3 regions of the Escherichia sp. E4742 genome follow, and region 2 is predicted to be linked to each of the others. Evidence: predicted binding sites of a transcription regulator. Region 2 holds the regulator's gene; each other region holds the start of a gene.

Region 1 (6,493 bases), 1.7 Mb from region 2:
GAGGAGGAACGATGGAATCTATTCACGGTCATGAAGTGTTAAATATGATGATTGAATCAGGTGAGCAATATACGCACGCCAGTCTGGAAGCGGCTATCAAAGCACGTTTTGGTGATCAGACACGTTTTCATACTTGCTCGGCTGAAGGGATGACGGCGGGAGAGTTGGTGGCTTTTCTGGCGGAAAAAGGCAAATTTATTCCTTGCGAAGAAGGATTCTCAACCGATAAAAGTAAGATTTGTCGTCACTGATCTGAAACGGCGGCAGAAAATCTGCCGCCAGAGAAGATTAGTTTTGTGCGTCGAGCGTAGAGAGTTCTTTATCGATGAAATAAAGTCCTTCGCCGCTTTTCCCCGCCAGGCTCAATTTATCAATAATAGATTTGAACAATTTCTCTTCTTCGTGTTGTTCAGATACATACCATTGCAGGAAATTGAACGTTGGGTAGTCCTGATTAGTCATGGCAGCGTGAGCGAGTTCGTTAATTTTTTGCGTAATTAATTGTTCGTGTTTATAGGTTTCCTGGAATAATTCATCAAGTGAAGAATATTCAGCAAACGGTGATTCAACGGTATTAATTCGCGGTAAATTTCCAGTATCGGTCAGGTAATCAAACAGACGCTGCATATGCGTCATCTCTTCCTGGGCGTGGCGACGCAGAAACGCGGCAGCACCTTCGAAGGTGTGATAGCTGCACCATGCGCTCATTTGCTGATAAAGCAGTGAAGAGTAGAGTTCCAGGTTCATCTGCTCATTAAGTTTTTCAATCATTTCTGGTTTCAGCATGATAGTGCTCCACAAAGGTTATATTTGTTGCTGTGGCGCCACTATAATTTGTTATTTTATTATTTGCAAAAGGTAAAATATTAAATTCAATTATTAAAAATGCGAATGTGAATAAAACGCATTAACGCTATTTGTGATGTTAATTAACCAGCGAAGCCTCCCTCGCTGATTAAAATCTTTATTGATAAGCCGAGGGTGTTAAGTATCGGCACTGATACGACAGTGTAAATTGCGTATTCAGACATAATGATCCCGCAAACAAACTACAGTTACTTACAGGTTGCCCAAACGCAAAGGCGCGGGTAAATCCAACCTGCTGACATGCGCGGTTCGCGATTCCCTGATCGAGATAGTTGTCAGTGCGGGCGTGTTGTAAAAAAGCCTGATTGTAAACGAGGCGTACAATACCACTCGTGGCGTTAACATCGCTCAGGTGAGCCTGACGAGTTACGGTACAGCCCGCTACTGTTAAAAGTGAAAAAACAATTATCAGATGTTTCATGTCACAGCCTGAAGAGGGAGAAGAAACAGGTATTGTACTTGTGGTCACAGCCAGGCTATGGACAGAAAAGACGACGGATTAGCGCTATTCCTTGCTTTCTGCAGAACGCAGAGGTTTTGTGATTATCATTTTTATAACATCAAAGAGGTATTTATGTGATGAGCATCACATAAAGATTGATTTTTGTGATGAATGTCATATTATAAACGTAAAGACGATAACACCTGCATAACAAATAATCGGAGTGGCGCGATGAAACTGCGTAAGATCCTGAAAAGCATGTTCAATAATTATTGCAAGACGTTTAAAGACGTACCGCCTGGCAATATGTTCAGATAACAAAAAACCTGCTTCGGCAGGTTTTTTTGTACCCTGATGCGGGCTGATGTGACTATCGTTGAAGAAGGGAAGCCGCTACTATAACGGCTTTCAAAATGCTATCAGGAGTTTAGGATGTCCCAGCCGCTGAATGCCGATCAGGAACTGGTTTCTGATGTTGTTGCTTGCCAGTTGGTGATCAAACAAATTCTCGACGTGCTCGATGTGATCGCGCCTGTTGAGGTACGTGAAAAAATGTCCAGCCAGCTGAAGAATATTGATTTTACTCACCATCCGGCTGCTGCTGACCCAGTCACTATGCGTGCTATTCAAAAAGCCATCGCGTTGATTGAGCTAAAGTTCACCCCACAAAACGAATCCCATTAAAAAAACCGCTGCCTCAGTAATGTGAGGCAGCGGTTTTCACCACTTTTTTGTATTCGGCGCATCATTTTATGCGCCGATTTTATTAATGTATCTGATGCGACACGACATTCAGAACATGCTGGTCGGTCTGGACAGGGCACATACCGGCCAGTTTCGCACTGCGCACTTCATCAAGAATGGTTTGCAGTAAGAGGCCATCGTGCTGCTGTTCTTTTTCCAGATCGCGCAGAAAATCGACAGTAGAATCATCATTCAATTCTTTAGCTTCATTTGCTAATTGCGCCAGCGTGCTTGAACGCTGCTCATATTCTTCCAACGTTTTTTGGAAGAGTTCTTCCAGAGAGTTCAGTTTTTCTCCAGGTACATCAATGGCTTTAACGATAGGCGTCGCCCCGACACTTTTCATGAAGTTAAACATGCGCATCATTTGAGTCACGTTACTTTGTGCCTGGGAGCGAAGAAAAGTCGCGGTGCCATTCAGACTTTGTTCAGAACACCAGTTGCTCAGGTGAAGGTAGAGATTGGATGCATAAAACTCGCGGTTCATTTGAGTGTTGAGTTTGAGAAGCATTCCAGTGGTTGCCATACCTAATATCCTTATATCCAGAAGACGAGAGGTGCAAGATAAATCAAAACACCGTAATTACTGTTTGCAGAATAATTCCTTTCTGCGGGTCCGAAATGTGATCCTGGAGTCAATTCTGACGATGATCTGAAATAAGCATAACGTCTGAAGGATTATAAGAAAATCCTTAAATCACCAAGTTTATATTTTTTTACATTTCATTGATTAGGGTTATTGATTTGCAATAATTCTCAATGTTGTGATTTCTCGTATCTCATTGATATTAAATTGTTTTATCAATATCATGATGCCGTTCTTATATTTTCAGGTATTTTTTCAGTTTTGGGATGATGCTCGCATTATGGATTTATCCATTAATTAATGAAGCTGGTGATAATTTACAGCGAAAGGAATTTTGTCTGGAGTTTTGATACTTCTTCCCTGATTCACCATTCACCTGTAATGCGCAGTATCTTGCCCGAGAAAATTAGATTAAAAAGAAGACACGCCTGAGCTATCAAATGATGCTACAAGGATTTCCAGGCTGATCTTATGGATTAATCTGCTAAGACACTTATCATTTGTCATACAATTAACGTCTTCTGTATGTCTTTTATTGCTAAATTTATGCACGTTCTCACTGTAATTCTGCGGTGTGATATTGCTCTCCTATGGAGAATTAATTTCTCGCTAAAACTATGCCAACACAGTCACTTACCTTTTCGCCAAAGGTAATGCTTTGTTTTCCGATTGAATTAACGAAAGCTCTTAGGTTTTGCCCTACACAAAATGATGCTAAAGCTGGAGATAACCATGCACAAATTTACTAAAGCTCTTGCAGCCATCGGTCTGGCTGCCGTTATGTCACAATCCGCTATGGCGGAAAATTTGAAACTCGGTTTCCTGGTGAAGCAACCAGAAGAACCGTGGTTTCAGACTGAATGGAAGTTTGCCGATAAAGCCGGAAAAGATTTAGGCTTTGAAGTTATTAAGATAGCCGTACCTGATGGCGAAAAAACACTGAACGCTATTGATAGCCTGGCAGCCAGTGGTGCGAAAGGTTTTGTTATCTGTACTCCGGACCCGAAACTGGGTGCAGCCATCGTGGCGAAAGCGCGTGGCTACGATATGAAAGTTATTGCCGTGGATGATCAGTTTGTTAATGCTAAAGGTAAGCCGGTTGATACCGTTCCGTTGGTGATGATGGCAGCGACGAAAATTGGCGAACGTCAGGGCCAGGAACTGTATAAAGAGATGCAGAAACGTGGTTGGGATGTGAAAGAAAGCGCCGTAATGGCGATTACTGCCAACGAACTGGATACCGCCCGCCGTCGTACTACCGGTTCTATGGACGCGCTGAAAGCCGCCGGATTCCCGGAAAAACAAATTTATCAGGTTCCTACCAAATCTAACGACATTCCGGGGGCGTTTGACGCCGCCAACTCAATGTTGGTTCAGCATCCTGAAGTTAAACACTGGTTGATCGTCGGTATGAACGACAGCACCGTGCTGGGTGGCGTACGCGCGACGGAAGGTCAGGGCTTCAAAGCAGCTGATATTATCGGTATCGGTATTAATGGTGTGGATGCGGTGAGCGAACTGTCAAAGGCACAGGCTACGGGTTTCTATGGTTCACTGCTGCCAAGCCCGGACGTTCATGGCTATAAATCCAGCGAAATGCTTTACAACTGGGTAGCAAAAGACGTTGAACCGCCAAAATTCACTGAAGTTACCGACGTGGTGCTGATCACGCGTGACAACTTTAAAGAAGAACTGGAGAAAAAAGGTTTAGGCGGTAAGTAATCTGCCGGAAAAATTCCCCTCTGCGTTATGCAGAGGGGGTGTAAAACGACCAGTGATTCACGGAGACGTTATGCAACAGTCTACCCCGTATCTCTCATTTCGCGGCATTGGTAAAACCTTTCCTGGCGTCAAGGCGCTTACGGATGTCAGTTTTGACTGTTATGCCGGTCAGGTTCATGCATTGATGGGTGAAAATGGCGCCGGAAAATCAACACTTTTAAAAATCCTTAGTGGAAACTATGCGCCAACCACGGGTTCTGTAGTGATTAATGGGCAGGAAATGTCCTTTTCCGATACCACCGCTGCACTGAATGCGGGTGTCGCGATTATTTACCAGGAACTGCATCTCGTGCCGGAAATGACCGTCGCGGAAAACATCTATCTCGGCCAGCTTCCTCATAAAGGCGGCATCGTGAATCGTTCACTGCTGAATTATGAAGCTGGGATACAGCTCAAACATCTGGGTATGGATATTGACCCGGATACGCCGCTGAAATATCTCTCCATTGGGCAATGGCAGATGGTTGAAATTGCCAAAGCTCTGGCACGTAACGCCAAAATTATCGCTTTTGATGAACCAACCAGCTCCTTATCCGCGCGTGAAATAGACAATCTGTTTCGCGTCATTCGTGAACTGCGAAAAGAGGGGCGGGTGATCTTATACGTTTCTCACCGTATGGAAGAAATTTTTGCGCTCAGCGATGCCATCACTGTCTTTAAAGATGGTCGTTACGTCAAAACCTTTACCGACATGCAGCAGGTAGATCATGACTCGCTGGTGCAGGCAATGGTTGGTCGCGACATCGGCGATATCTACGGCTGGCAACCGCGCAGCTACGGCGAGGAGCGCTTGCGTCTGGATGCGGTAAAGGCACCAGGCGTGCGTACGCCAATAAGCCTGGCTGTTCGCAGTGGCGAAATCGTCGGCCTGTTTGGTCTGGTGGGGGCAGGGCGCAGCGAATTAATGAAAGGCATGTTTGGCGGTACGCAAATTACCGCTGGTCAGGTTTATATCGACCAACAGCCGATCGATATCCGTAAACCGGGCCACGCCATTGCCGCTGGCATGATGCTCTGCCCGGAAGATCGCAAAGCGGAGGGCATTATTCCAGTGCATTCGGTGCGCGACAATATCAACATCAGCGCTCGTCGCAAACATGTGCACGGTGGTTGCGTGATCAACAACGGCTGGGAAGCCAATAATGCCGATCACCACATTCGTTCTCTCAACATCAAAACGCCAGGTGCAGAGCAATTGATCATGAATCTTTCCGGCGGTAATCAGCAAAAAGCCATTTTGGGGCGCTGGTTATCCGAAGAGATGAAAGTCATTTTGCTTGATGAACCTACGCGCGGCATCGATGTGGGGGCTAAACATGAAATTTATAACGTGATTTATGCGCTGGCCGCGCAGGGCGTGGCGGTACTGTTTGCCTCCAGTGACCTGCCCGAAGTCCTTGGTGTCGCCGACCGCATCGTAGTTATGCGGGAAGGTGAAATCGCCGGTGAATTGCTACACGAGCAGGCAGATGAGCGTCAGGCACTAAGCCTTGCTATGCCTAAAGTCAGCCAGGCAGTTGCCTGAGTAAGGAGAATAAGATGTCTTCTGTTTCTACATCGGGTTCTGGCGCACCTAAGTCGTCATTCAGCCTCGGGCGTATCTGGGATCAGTACGGTATGCTGGTGGTGTTTGCAGTGCTTTTTATCGCCTGTGCCATCTTCGTGCCGAACTTTGCCACCTTTATTAATATGAAAGGGCTGGGACTGGCAATCTCCATGTCGGGGATGGTGGCTTGCGGTATGTTGTTTTGCCTGGCCTCAGGTGACTTTGACCTTTCTGTCGCCTCGGTGATTGCCTGCGCAGGCGTAACCACTGCGGTGGTTATTAACCTCACCGAAAGTTTGTGGATTGGCGTGGCGGCAGGTTTACTGCTGGGCGTTCTGTGCGGCCTGGTGAATGGCTTTGTTATCGCTAAATTGAAAATCAACGCCCTGATTACCACGCTGGCGACGATGCAGATTGTCCGTGGTCTGGCGTATATTATCTCTGACGGTAAAGCGGTGGGCATCGAAGATGAAAGCTTCTTTGCACTCGGTTATGCCAACTGGTTCGGCCTGCCTGCGCCAATCTG
Region 2 (6,493 bases):
TTGCTGCGTTCCACCACTGACGATCTCTATCTGGTTCACGATCGTAAAGTCGAACCGTTCGACGGCGATCTGGAAGATTATCAACAGTGGTTGAGCGACGTACAAAAGCAGGAAAACCAGGCCGACGAAGCGCCAAAAGAGAACGCGAACAGCGCCCAGGCACGTAAAGATCAGAAGCGTCGGGAAGCGGAGCTGCGTGCGCAAACCCAGCCGCTACGTAAAGAGATCGCCCGTCTGGAAAAAGAGATGGAGAAGCTGAATGCGCAACTGGCGCAGGCGGAAGAGAAACTCGGCGACAGCGAACTGTACGATCAGAGCCGTAAAGCGGAACTGACCGCCTGCCTGCAACAACAAGCGAGCGCTAAATCCGGGCTGGAAGAGTGCGAAATGGCATGGCTGGAAGCCCAGGAGCAGCTTGAGCAGATGCTGCTGGAAGGCCAAAGCAACTGATGGCGCAGATAACGACGACCGATGCCAATGAATTCAGCAGCAGTGCTGAATTCATCCCTATGCGCGGTTTCAGCAATTGCCATCTACAAACCATGCTGCCGCGTCTGTTTCGTCGTCAGGTGAAATTCACTCCGCACTGGCAGCGGCTGGAGTTGCCCGACGGCGATTTTGTCGATCTCGCGTGGAGTGAAGATCCTGCACAGGCGAAACATAAACCGCGTTTAGTGGTGTTTCACGGGCTCGAAGGCAGCCTCAATAGCCCTTACGCCCATGGACTGGTTGATGCGGCGAAAAAGCGCGGCTGGCTGGGTGTGGTGATGCATTTTCGCGGATGCAGCGGTGAACCTAACCGCATGCACCGCATTTACCATTCGGGCGAAACCGAAGACGCCAGTTGGTTTTTACGCTGGCTGCAACGCGAGTTTGGTCATGCGTCAACGGCTGCCGTCGGCTATTCGCTCGGCGGTAATATGCTGGCCTGTTTGCTGGCAAAAGAAGGTAATAATCTCCCGATTGATGCGGCGGTGGTTGTCTCCGCGCCGTTTGTGCTGGAAGCCTGTAGTTACCATATGGAAAAGGGCTTTTCCCGCGTTTATCAGCGTTATTTGCTGAACCTGCTAAAAGCCAATGCTGCACGCAAGCTGGCGGCCTACCCCGGTACGCTACCGATTAATCTCGCGCAGTTAAAATCGGTACGTCGCATCCGTGAATTTGACGATCTGATCACCGCCAGAATTCACGGCTACGCCGACGCTATCGACTATTATCGTCAGTGTAGCGCCATGCCTATGCTGAACCGGATCGCTAAACCGACGCTGATTATTCACGCCAAAGACGATCCGTTTATGGATCATCAGGTGATCCCGAAACCGGAAAATCTTCCTCCGCAAGTAGAGTATCAACTGACCGAACATGGGGGTCATGTTGGTTTTATTGGCGGTACATTACTTCACCCGCAAATGTGGCTGGAGTCACGCATTCCTGACTGGTTAACAACGTATCTGGAGGCGAAATCATGTTGATTCCCTGGCAAGACATCTCCCCTGAAACGCTGGAAAATTTAATTGAAAGCTTTGTGTTACGTGAAGGCACCGATTATGGTGAACAAGAGCGTACGCTTGAACAGAAAGTCGCCGACGTCAAACGCCAGCTACAGTGCGGAGAAGCGGTACTGGTCTGGTCGGAACTGCACGAGACGGTCAATATCATGCCGCGCAGTCAGTTTCGCGAATAACCTGCAACCGTCGGCGGACGAAATAATAATGATTGCCAAGTCATGGAGTTACTATGTCTGCCAAACATCCGGTCATTGCGGTAACAGGATCCAGCGGCGCGGGGACTACCACCACCAGCCTCGCGTTTCGTAAAATATTCGCCCAGTTAAATCTGCAAGCCGCCGAGGTGGAAGGCGACAGTTTTCACCGCTACACCCGCCCGGAAATGGACATGGCGATCCGCAAAGCGCGCGACGCCGGGCGGCATATCAGCTACTTCGGTCCCGAAGCTAACGACTTCGGCCTGCTGGAACAGACCTTTATTGAATATGGCCAGAGCGGCAAAGGGAAATCTCGCAAATATCTACATACCTACGACGAAGCCGTACCGTGGAATCAGGTACCGGGGACATTCACCCCATGGCAACCTTTACCGGAACCGACCGATGTACTGTTTTATGAAGGTTTACACGGCGGCGTAGTCACCCCGCAACATAACGTTGCGCAGCATGTAGACTTACTGGTTGGCGTAGTGCCTATCGTTAACCTTGAGTGGATTCAAAAACTCATTCGCGATACCGGCGAGCGCGGGCACTCGCGAGAAGCGGTGATGGACTCGGTAGTTCGCTCAATGGAAGATTATATCAACTACATCACACCGCAATTTTCCCGCACCCATCTTAACTTCCAGCGCGTTCCCACCGTCGACACTTCAAACCCGTTCGCGGCAAAAGGCATTCCATCGCTAGATGAAAGCTTTGTGGTGATCCATTTTCGTAATCTGGAAGAGATCGATTTCCCCTGGCTACTGGCGATGTTGCAGGGCTCATTCATTTCCCACATCAATACATTAGTGGTGCCGGGCGGCAAAATGGGTCTGGCAATGGAGTTAATTATGCTGCCGCTGGTGCAGCGATTGATGGAAGGAAAGAAAATCGAGTAACTCTGCTATTACGCCGGATAAAATACTATCCGGCTTCACAACGGGATAGTTAAATCACGCAGCAACCACTTCATACGAGTGGGTAATATTCACCGCTTTTTCCAGCATCAACGCGACTGAGCAATACTTCTCGGCTGATAGATCGACCGCACGCGCAACCGCTGCGTCCTTCAGGTCGCGACCGGTGACGATAAAATGCAAATTGATATGGGTAAACAGGCGGGGAGCCTCTTCGCGGCGTTCAGAGGTTAATTTTACTTCACAATCGACCACATCCTGACGCCCTTTTTGCAGGATAGAAACCACATCAATGGCGCTACAGCCACCCGCCGCCATCAGCACCATTTCCATCGGGCTGGGCGCTTTATCGCCAGAGTTGCCATCCATTAAAATCTGGTGACCAGAGGCAGATTCGCCCAAAAAAGTTAACCCTTCAACCCACTTCACACGCGCTTGCATAATCGGAACTCCATTGCGTCAATTTTCCTGACAGAGTACGCGTACTGACCAAATCGCGCAACGGAAGGCGACCTGGGTCATGCTGAAGCGAGACACCAGGAGACACAACGCGAAAGCTATGCTAAAACAGTCAGGATGCTACAGTAATACATTGATGTACTGCATGTATGTAAAGGACGCCACATTACCGTGCAGTTCAGTTGATAGCCCCTTCCCAGGTAGCGGGAAGCACATTTCGGCAATCCAGAGACAGCGGCGTTTTCTGGCTCTGGAGAAAGCTTATAACAGAGGATAACCGCGCATGGTGCTTGGCAAACCGCAAACAGACCCGACTCTCGAATGGTTCTTGTCTCATTGCCACATTCATAAGTACCCATCCAAGAGCACGCTTATTCACCAGGGTGAAAAAGCGGAAACGCTGTACTACATCGTTAAAGGCTCTGTGGCAGTGCTGATCAAAGACGAGGAGGGTAAAGAAATGATCCTCTCTTATCTGAATCAGGGTGATTTTATTGGCGAATTGGGCCTGTTTGAAGAAGGCCAGGAACGTAGCGCATGGGTACGTGCGAAAACTGCCTGTGAAGTGGCTGAAATTTCCTACAAAAAATTCCGCCAATTAATTCAGGTAAACCCGGATATTCTGATGCGTCTCTCCGCACAGATGGCACGTCGTCTGCAAGTCACTTCAGAGAAAGTGGGCAACCTCGCTTTCCTCGATGTAACGGGTCGCATTGCACAGACTCTGCTGAATCTGGCGAAACAACCGGATGCTATGACTCACCCGGACGGTATGCAAATTAAAATTACCCGTCAGGAAATTGGTCAAATTGTCGGCTGTTCTCGTGAAACCGTGGGACGCATTCTGAAGATGCTGGAAGATCAGAACCTGATCTCCGCACACGGAAAAACCATCGTCGTTTACGGCACCCGTTGATCCCATCGGAGTGGCGCGTTACCTGGTAGCGCGCCATTTTGTTTAAACCGATGTGGCGCAGACTGATTTATCATCCCGATATTAACTACGCACTACGACAAACGCTGGTGCTATGTTTGCCCGTGGCCGTTGGTCTGTTGCTTGGCGAATTAAGACTCGGGCTGCTCTTTTCCCTCGTCCCCGCCTGTTGCAATATTGCAGGGCTTGATACCCCCCATAAACGTTTTTTCAAACGTTTAATTATTGGTGCGTCGCTGTTTGCCACCTGCAGCTTGCTAACACAACTGCTGCTGGAAAAAGATATCCCCCTGCCATTTCTGCTGACGGGGTTAACGTTGATACTTGGCGTTACTGCCGAGTTAGGCCCATTACACGCAAAATTGCTTCCTGCATCGCTGCTGGCTGCCATTTTTACCCTCAGTCTGGCGGGATATATGCCGGTATGGGAGCCATTGCTCATTTATGCGTTAGGCACACTCTGGTATGGGCTGTTTAACTGGTTTTGGTTCTGGCTCTGGCGCGAACAACCGCTACGCGAGTCACTTAGCCTGCTGTACCGTGAACTGGCAGATTATTGCGAAGCCAAATACAGCCTGCTTACCCAGCACACCGATCCTGAGAAAGCGTTGCCACCGCTGCTGGAACGCCAGCAAAAAGCGGTCGATTTAATTACCCAGTGCTATCAGCAAATGCACATGCTTTCCGCGCAAAATAATACTGACTACAAGCGGATGTTGCGCATTTTCCAGGAGGCACTGGATTTACAGGAACACATCTCGGTCAGTTTGCATCAGCCGGAAGAGGTGCAAAAGCTGGTTGAGCGTAGCCATGCGGAAGAAGTTATCCGCTGGAATGCGCAAACCGTCGCCGCTCGCCTGCGCGTGCTGGCTGATGATATTCTTTACCATCGCCTGCCGACGCGTTTTACGATGGAAAAGCAAATTGGCGCACTGGAGAAAATCGCCCGCCAGCATCCAGATAACCCTGTAGGGCAATTCTGCTACTGGCACTTCAGCCGCATCGCTCGTGTGCTGCGTACCCAGAAACCGCTCTATGCCCGCGATCTGCTGGCGGATAAACAGCGGCGGATGCCATTACTTCCGGCGCTGAAAAGCTATCTTTCCCTGAAATCGCCAGCACTGCGTAATGCCGGACGACTGAGTGTGATGTTAAGCATTGCCAGTCTGATGGGCACCGCGCTGCATCTGCCGAAATCCTATTGGATACTAATGACGGTATTGCTGGTGACGCAAAATGGTTATGGCGCTACTCGCCTGCGGATTGTGAATCGTTCTGTGGGAACCGTGGTTGGATTAATTATTGCAGGCGTTGCGCTGCACTTTAAAATCCCTGAAGGTTACACCCTGACGCTGATGCTTTTCACCACGCTCGCCAGTTACCTGATATTGCGCAAAAACTACGGCTGGGCGACGGTCGGTTTTACCATTACCGCTGTATATACCCTGCAACTGTTATGGCTGAATGGCGAGCAATACATCATTCCGCGTCTTATCGATACTATCATCGGCTGTCTGATTGCCTTCGGCGGCACAGTTTGGCTATGGCCGCAGTGGCAGAGCGGGTTATTGCGTAAGAACGCCCATGATGCTTTAGAAACCTACCAGGAAGCGATTCGTCTGATCCTGAGTAAAGATCCGCAACCAACACCACTGGCCTGGCAGCGAATGCGGGTTAATCAGGCACATAACACTCTGTATAACTCATTAAATCAGGCGATGCAGGAACCGGCATTTAACAGCCATTATCTGGCTGACATGAAACTGTGGGTAACACATAGTCAGTTTATTGTTGAACATATTAATGCCATGACCACGCTGGCGCGAGAACACCGGACATTACCACCGGAGCTGGCGCAGGAATATTTGCAGTCTTGTGAAATCGCTATTCAACGCTGTCAGCAGCGCCTGGAATATGATGAACCGGGTAGTTCTGGTGACGCCAATATCATAGACTCGCCAGAGATGCTGCCACACGAAGGCGCGTCTGGCACGCTGGAGCAGCATTTACAACGCGTTATTGGCCATCTGAATACAATGCACACCATTTCAGCGATGGCCTGGCGGCAGCGACCACATCACGGGATTTGGTTGAGCCGGAAGTTACGGGATTCGAAGGCGTAATATCATCATTGCCAGAAACAAACCGCAGGTCGGATAAGGCGTTTATGCCGCATCCGACATGCTTTGCCTGATGCGACGATGACACGTCTTATTACGCCCCAACCACCTTCGCCACCGCGCGGGCAAAACGCTGCATCCCTTCATCGATATCCGCATCTTCCACCACCAGCGATGGTGCAAAACGCATCACATCTGCCCCGGCGTTCAGCACCATTACGCCAGCCTCGGCGCCCGCATAAAGGAAATCACGCGCCCGACCTTTGTACTGTGGCTTAAGCTCGGCACCAATCAACAACCCCATACCGCGAATATCGCTAAACACATCAAACTGCTGATCTATCTTCTGCAAATG
Region 3 (6,493 bases), 710 kb from region 2:
GCCAGCCAGCCGCCATCTACGGCGATGGTATAACCATTCACATAGTCTGAAGCACTGGAGGCAAGGAACACCACTGGCCCCATTAGATCGCTCGGCAATCCCCAACGCCCTGCCGGGATGCGGTCAAGAATTTCCGCACTACGCTTTTCATCAGCCCGCAGTTGTTGGGTATTGTTGGTCGCCATGTAGCCCGGAGCAATCGCATTAACGTTGATGTTATGTTTTGCCCATTCGTTCGCCATCAGGCGGGTCACGCCCATCACGCCGCTTTTTGATGCGGTATACGAAGGTACGCGGATCCCGCCCTGAAATGAGAGCATCGAAGCGATATTGATAATCTTGCCGCCGTTGCCCTGTGCAATGAAGTGTTTCGCCGCCGCCTGGGACATGAAAAATACACTTTTGATGTTCAGGTTCATCACATCGTCCCAGTCTTTTTCACTGAAATCGAGTGCATCTTCACGGCGAATCAATCCGGCGTTATTGACCAGGATATCAATATGGCCGAACTCTGCTACCGCACGATCCAGCAGTGCAGGAATGCCATCAATCTGACGTAGATCGGCGGTCAGGCTTAAAAAGCGACGCCCCAGCGCCGTGACCTGTTCAATGGTTTCGGTCGGTTCAACGATATTAATACCGACGATATCACAGCCCGCTTGCGCTAGTCCCAGCGCCATCCCCTGCCCCAGTCCAGTATCACAACCAGTGACTACCGCGACTTTACCATCAAGAGAAAATTCTTTTAAAATCATGACAATACCTTATTCATTTTGCCCGCAACTAGCGCAGGTCTTTAACGGCAACGTGGTCCATATCATCGAAGACCTGGTTTTCACCGACCATGCCCCAGATAAAGGTATAAGCTTTGGTCCCTACGCCGGAGTGGATAGACCAACTCGGGGAAATGACTGCCTGCTCGTTATGCATCACAATGTGACGCGTTTCTTGCGGTTGCCCCATCATGTGGAAAACGCAGGCGTCATCATCCATGTTGAAATAGAAGTAAACTTCCATCCGACGCTCGTGGGTGTGGCATGGCATGGTATTCCACAGGTTTCCCGGAGCCAGCTCCGTTAGCCCCATGCTCAACTGGCAGGTTTCCAGCACATCTGGCACAAAATATTTGTTAATTGTGCGACGATTACTGGTGATGTTATCGCCCAGCGTAACCGGAGCGACTTCAGCCGGGGTCACTTTTTTAGTGGGATACGTCGTATGAGCAGGTGCGCAGTTGTAATAAAACTTCGCCGGAGTGGCACTATCAATGCTGGCAAAGACCACTTCTTTTGCACCTTTACCAACATAGAGAGCGTCGCGGTGACCGATTTCGTAGCATTGACCATCGACGGTAATCGTACCAGCGCCGCCAATATTAATAACGCCCAGCTCGCGACGTTCCAGGAAGTAGCTCACGCCCAGTTGTTTTCCAACTTCCCCACCAACGGAAACCGTTTTTGCTACCGGCATAATGCCGCCAACAATAATGCGGTCAATGTGGCTGTAAACCATCGTGTACTCATCCGCGACGAATACCTTTTCAACCAAAAATTCATTGCGCAGCCCCTGGGTATCCAGCGTTTTTGCATGCGCACTGTGGATGCTCTGTCTTACGTCCACATCAACCTCCGATAATCATTGAACTGTAAAATCACAACGATTGTGAAACATCGTTTCGTTTTATTCTTTAAAGGATGATATGCCTGCACAGTGTGCTTTTCAATCAAAAATAAAACATTGTTTCATTTTTTGATTAGAGATTGAGAAAAGTGTCGCGTCGATCACGAATAGGTCAGGTGAAGGAAAAATTCAGAGTCTATAGGGTATGTGCGCAGACGTGCCAACCATCATCATGAAATGGCTTGATGGCGGCAGATGTTTAACGAATAGAAAGGAATTTAGATCGGGTCGTCACGTTCAATAGTTAACGCCACGCCCTGACCACCGCCAATACAAAGTGTAGCCAGCCCTTTACGCGCATTGCGTTTTACCATTTCATGGACCAAAGAAACCAGAATACGGCAACCGGATGCGCCAATCGGGTGACCCAACGCAATTGCGCCACCGTTAACATTGACCCGACGTTCATCCCATTCGAGCATTTTGCCAACGGAAAGCGCCTGCGCGGCAAACGCTTCATTAGCCTCAATAAGATCGACATCAGAAAGCTGCCAGCCCACACGCTCAAGGCAACGGCGAGTCGCATATACCGGAGCAATACCCATCAGCGCAGGATCAACACCAACACTGGCAAAGGCGCGAATACGTGCCAGCACGGGTAAATTCAATTCTCGCGCTTTGGCTTCGCTCATCATCATTACTGCAGCAGCACCATCATTAATAGATGAAGCATTACCCGCAGTAACAGAACCGTGGCGATCAAATGACGGATTTAAGCTAGCCAGCCCTTCTGCACTGGCATCCGTACGCGGCTGCTCATCGGTATCAACAATCAATAGTTGCCCATTGTTTTGCGTTCTTACCGGGACAATCTCATCGTTGAATCGTCCAGCGTCAATGGCCGCCCGCGCTTTTTGTTGTGAACTAAGTGCATAGGCATCTTGTAATTGACGGCTGATACCATATTCACGCGCCAGATTTTCGGCAGTGACACCAATATGGTAATCATTGAATGCATCCCATAAGCCATCATGCACCAGACTATCAACCAGTTGGCTATCACCAAGCTGTGCTCCGGTACGGCTATCAGTCAGGACATGTGGTGCGCGACTCATGTTTTCCTGACCACCGGCGATGACAATATCAGCCTCGCCACACTGGATCGCTTGTGTGGCAAGGTGCAGTGCTTTTAACCCGGAACCACAAACATCATTAATCGTAATTGCCGAAACACTGTTGGGTAGACCACCTTTAATGGCCGATTGCCGTGCCGGATTCTGCCCAGCCCCTGCGGTCAGAACCTGCCCCAGAATCACTTCATCCACCGCATGTGCAGCAACGCCAGTGCGTTCTAATAACGCTTTCACGACCAGGCTACCAAGTTCTACGGCAGAATGGCCAGCCAACGCTCCACGAAAGCAGCCGATAGGTGTTCGTAACGCACCGACAATCACAACGTCTTTCATCACAACCTCGCACAGATTAACAGCGCAATAGTAAATGATTGTTAATAAAAATTATTTTAAATGTTTAAAAATAGTGATTTTTATCACAAAGGAAATTCACCGGAATGAGGGATGGATACCCAACTGGCACGCAAGGTTTGCATCTACTAACCCATGAATCCATGAGCTGATATAGCGTTAATCTCCCATGTTTGACCTGGTTTATGGTAAATTGCCCTCCATTTTTCTTAATTTGTAGATGATACGTTCAAATAATGTCTAAAATTTGGTCAAAAGAAGAAACTCTCTGGAGCTTCGCACTTTACGGCACAGCCGTTGGCGCAGGCACGCTCTTTCTCCCTATTCAGCTAGGTTCAGCGGGAGCGGTAGTCCTGTTTATTACAGCACTGGTCGCATGGCCTTTAACATATTGGCCACATAAGGCCCTGTGCCAGTTCATCCTTTCTTCAAAAACATCCGCAGGCGAAGGGATTACTGGCGCAGTAACTCATTACTATGGCAAGAAGATCGGCAATCTGATTACCACTCTTTACTTCATTGCTTTTTTTGTCGTCGTGTTGATATATGCAGTGGCAATCACCAATTCGCTGACAGAACAACTGGCAAAGCATATGGTCATCGACCTGCGCATTCGTATGCTGGTGAGTCTGGGTGTTGTGTTAATTCTGAATCTCATCTTTCTGATGGGGCGCCATGCCACAATTCGGGTAATGGGATTTTTGGTGTTTCCACTAATTGCCTATTTCTTATTTCTTTCTTTCTACCTCGTCGGTAGCTGGCAACCAGCTCTATTAACTACCCAGGTAGAGTTCAATCAGAATACCCTTCACCAGATATGGATATCGATTCCCGTGATGGTTTTCGCCTTTAGCCATACGCCCATTATTTCTACGTTTGCTATTGATAGACGTGAAAAATATGGCGAACACGCTATGGATAAATGCAAAAAAATTATGAAAGTCGCTTATCTCATCATCTGCGTGAGCGTACTTTTCTTCGTCTTTAGCTGCCTGTTATCAATACCACCTTCTTATATTGAAACAGCTAAAGAGGAGGGCGTTACCATTTTATCGGCACTTTCTATGCTGCCAAATGCCCCTGCATGGTTGTCGATTTCCGGAATAATTGTCGCGGTTGTAGCAATGTCTAAATCATTTTTAGGCACCTACTTTGGTGTTATTGAAGGTGCAACGGAATTAGTCAAAACAACGCTACAGCAGGCAGGGGTTAAAAAAAGCCGTGCATTTAACCGCGCGCTATCAATTATGTTAGTATCACTGATTACTTTCATCGTTTGCTGCATAAACCCTAATGCAATTTCGATGATTTATGCGATCAGTGGTCCACTTATTGCCATGATTCTTTTTATCATGCCAACGCTGTCAACATATCTCATCCCGGCACTTAAGCCCTGGCGCTCCATCGGAAATCTAATTACGTTGATCGTCGGTATCCTGTGCGTATCGGTAATGTTCTTTAGCTAATCACTGATGTGAATGGTTCAAAATAACCACTATTTTGAACCATTCCAATTCTTACAATGCGCATCTTGCATTGTTCACCCTCCCCAAATGCTCCATAACTTAAACGAACATTATCAAGCTGTTATCCTAAATAAAAATCTGAACATCTTAATTAAGACTATTTAAGATGCATCACTTAGATTTACAAGATATCTTCTGGTCATTCGAAAACAATTTGCAGTATAGATATTCTTAATACATTAGGCACTTGTCTGATTTGCAATAAGGTCAACATGATTAACTGAGTGAAATCCAATCACATTTAAAGCTTAATGATGCACGCTTAAATATGTCATTAAGAATAATATCAAATACGGATTAAACACAATTTTTCATAAAAAGCTTACTAAATCAGAGTGTATTGACATCATCAATAACCAATGAAATTATGCAATTATCTATGAATAGGGAGGTTATTAACATGAGGCTTTGTAGTCGCTATAAAAGTCTTACATGCAATAGTTGCTCAATGCATTGCCAAATAATGCCAGAAAAATCACCACGGTTGCAGTATTGTGCAAATGCATGTTTTTGTATGTGGCCCGAAGAGAGTTCGTATTTTAATCGTGGCGTGGTTGAAGGTATATTAAGTAAAAACCACAATGCTCGATTAAGTGGATATATTTTTGTAGATTTTTCAGTAAGCTTTTTGCGCCTTTTTTAGAGAGTGACTGGATCGACTATCTTACGAGTACTGAGATGGGAATAGTGTTAGTAAGCGATCGAAATATGCAATCTCTTGCTAATTACTGGAGAAAACACAATTCCGCGATATCAGCCATTATATATAATGATGATGGACTGGATATTGCCAACGAAAAGATCAGGCAACTATTCATTGGTCGTTATTTGTCATTTACCAGAGGTAATACGTTAACTCAAATGGAATTCACCATTATGGGACATATGGTTTCTGGTTATAATCCATATCAGATTGCAGAGGTTCTTGATATGGATATCCGTAGCATCTACGCCTACAAGCAAAGAATTGAAAAAAGGATGGGTGGTAAAATAAACGAATTATTTATCCGCTCACACTCCGTTCAGCACTGAAACGTATCTGTCAATAATAATAAGAATTGTATATACGGGCACTTATAAAGATGCCCGTATTTTATCACATTAACTTTTAATTCAGTTTATTTGAGCGCTTATTTAATTATGTCACCTTACGCGCTACCACAAAAATGAAAAGATATTGCGAGAAGAAGGCATAAAGACAACGGTTAAGAGTGTTAAATTTGTTAATTCACATGGAATTTTAAGTTGCATTGATATGCTATAATTATAGTTTGCATGATAAATATAAAATTAATATATATTTATTACATGAATACTAATATACTTATCAAACTATATAATTTAAATTTACTTAATTTTGTGTTTCATTGACGTATGTACTGGATTATTAACGATAATATTGAGTTCTGGCCAGAGCACAGAAAATTAATTTCGGTACATGACGCCGAGCTTAACGCCGTTCTGACAACGCCAGCAAGCAGGTGCTTATCGCTGCTACTTGAAGCCTTTCCTGATGTGGTTGCACAACAGGATTTTTTCTCCAGAGTCTGGGAAGAAGAAGGCATGCGAGTACCGGTCAACACGTTATATCAAAATATATCGATTATCAGACGCGGGTTTCGCACGGTTGGTGAAACCAACCATTCGCTTATTGCAACCGTACCGAGAAAAGGTTTTAAGCTCAGTAATGATGTAAGCATAGAAAACCATGTAATAATCCCTTCTGCAGATGCACAAAAGACCATATCTCCCCAATGCTTGAACGTTAAAGATGAGTTTAAAGAGACAAGTGCTCATCCAGATAATTATCTCAGAAATATAGTCAGGCTATCTAAAAATTATTTACCCATGCTAAGTGCATTT

The links. The regulator CRP, encoded in region 2, controls carbon source genes, mostly activating them, when cyclic AMP is high. The targets are predictions, from matches to a motif close to ATGTGANNNNNNTCACAT.
Region 1: a site for CRP is predicted at 1,442-1,459, ahead of azuC (stress response protein AzuC). Genes of this name have one in related genera too.
Region 3: a site for CRP is predicted at 3,158-3,175, ahead of FEM44_RS04155 (acetyl-CoA C-acetyltransferase). Genes of this name have one in related genera too.

The regions. Positions count from the first base shown of each region.
Region 1 is NZ_CP040443.1:5,002,543-5,009,035, reverse strand. It holds gene FEM44_RS24425 (YecH family metal-binding protein) at 12-251, shown strand; gene ftnA (non-heme ferritin) at 289-786, opposite strand; gene yecR (YecR family lipoprotein) at 965-1,288, opposite strand; gene azuC (stress response protein AzuC) at 1,541-1,627, shown strand; gene yecJ (DUF2766 family protein YecJ) at 1,742-1,993, shown strand; gene FEM44_RS24400 (non-heme ferritin-like protein) at 2,076-2,579, opposite strand; gene araF (arabinose ABC transporter substrate-binding protein AraF) at 3,372-4,361, shown strand; gene araG (arabinose ABC transporter ATP-binding protein AraG) at 4,432-5,946, shown strand; gene araH (arabinose ABC transporter permease AraH) at 5,961-6,493, shown strand, end outside.
Region 2 is NZ_CP040443.1:1,582,025-1,588,517, forward strand. It holds gene FEM44_RS07735 (ABC transporter ATP-binding protein) at 1-450, shown strand, start outside; gene FEM44_RS07740 (hydrolase) at 450-1,472, shown strand; gene FEM44_RS07745 (YheU family protein) at 1,466-1,684, shown strand; gene FEM44_RS07750 (phosphoribulokinase) at 1,738-2,607, shown strand; gene FEM44_RS07755 (OsmC family protein) at 2,662-3,066, opposite strand; gene crp (cAMP-activated global transcriptional regulator CRP) at 3,368-4,000, shown strand; gene FEM44_RS07765 (YccS/YhfK family putative transporter) at 4,051-6,141, shown strand; gene argD (bifunctional acetylornithine/succinyldiaminopimelate transaminase) at 6,233-6,493, opposite strand, start outside.
Region 3 is NZ_CP040443.1:867,199-873,691, forward strand. It holds gene kduD (2-dehydro-3-deoxy-D-gluconate 5-dehydrogenase KduD) at 1-755, opposite strand, end outside; gene kduI (5-dehydro-4-deoxy-D-glucuronate isomerase) at 784-1,620, opposite strand; gene FEM44_RS04155 (acetyl-CoA C-acetyltransferase) at 1,899-3,086, opposite strand; gene FEM44_RS04160 (amino acid permease) at 3,341-4,570, shown strand; partial or broken gene FEM44_RS04165 (helix-turn-helix transcriptional regulator) at 5,031-5,662, shown strand; gene FEM44_RS04170 (winged helix-turn-helix domain-containing protein) at 6,005-6,493, shown strand, end outside.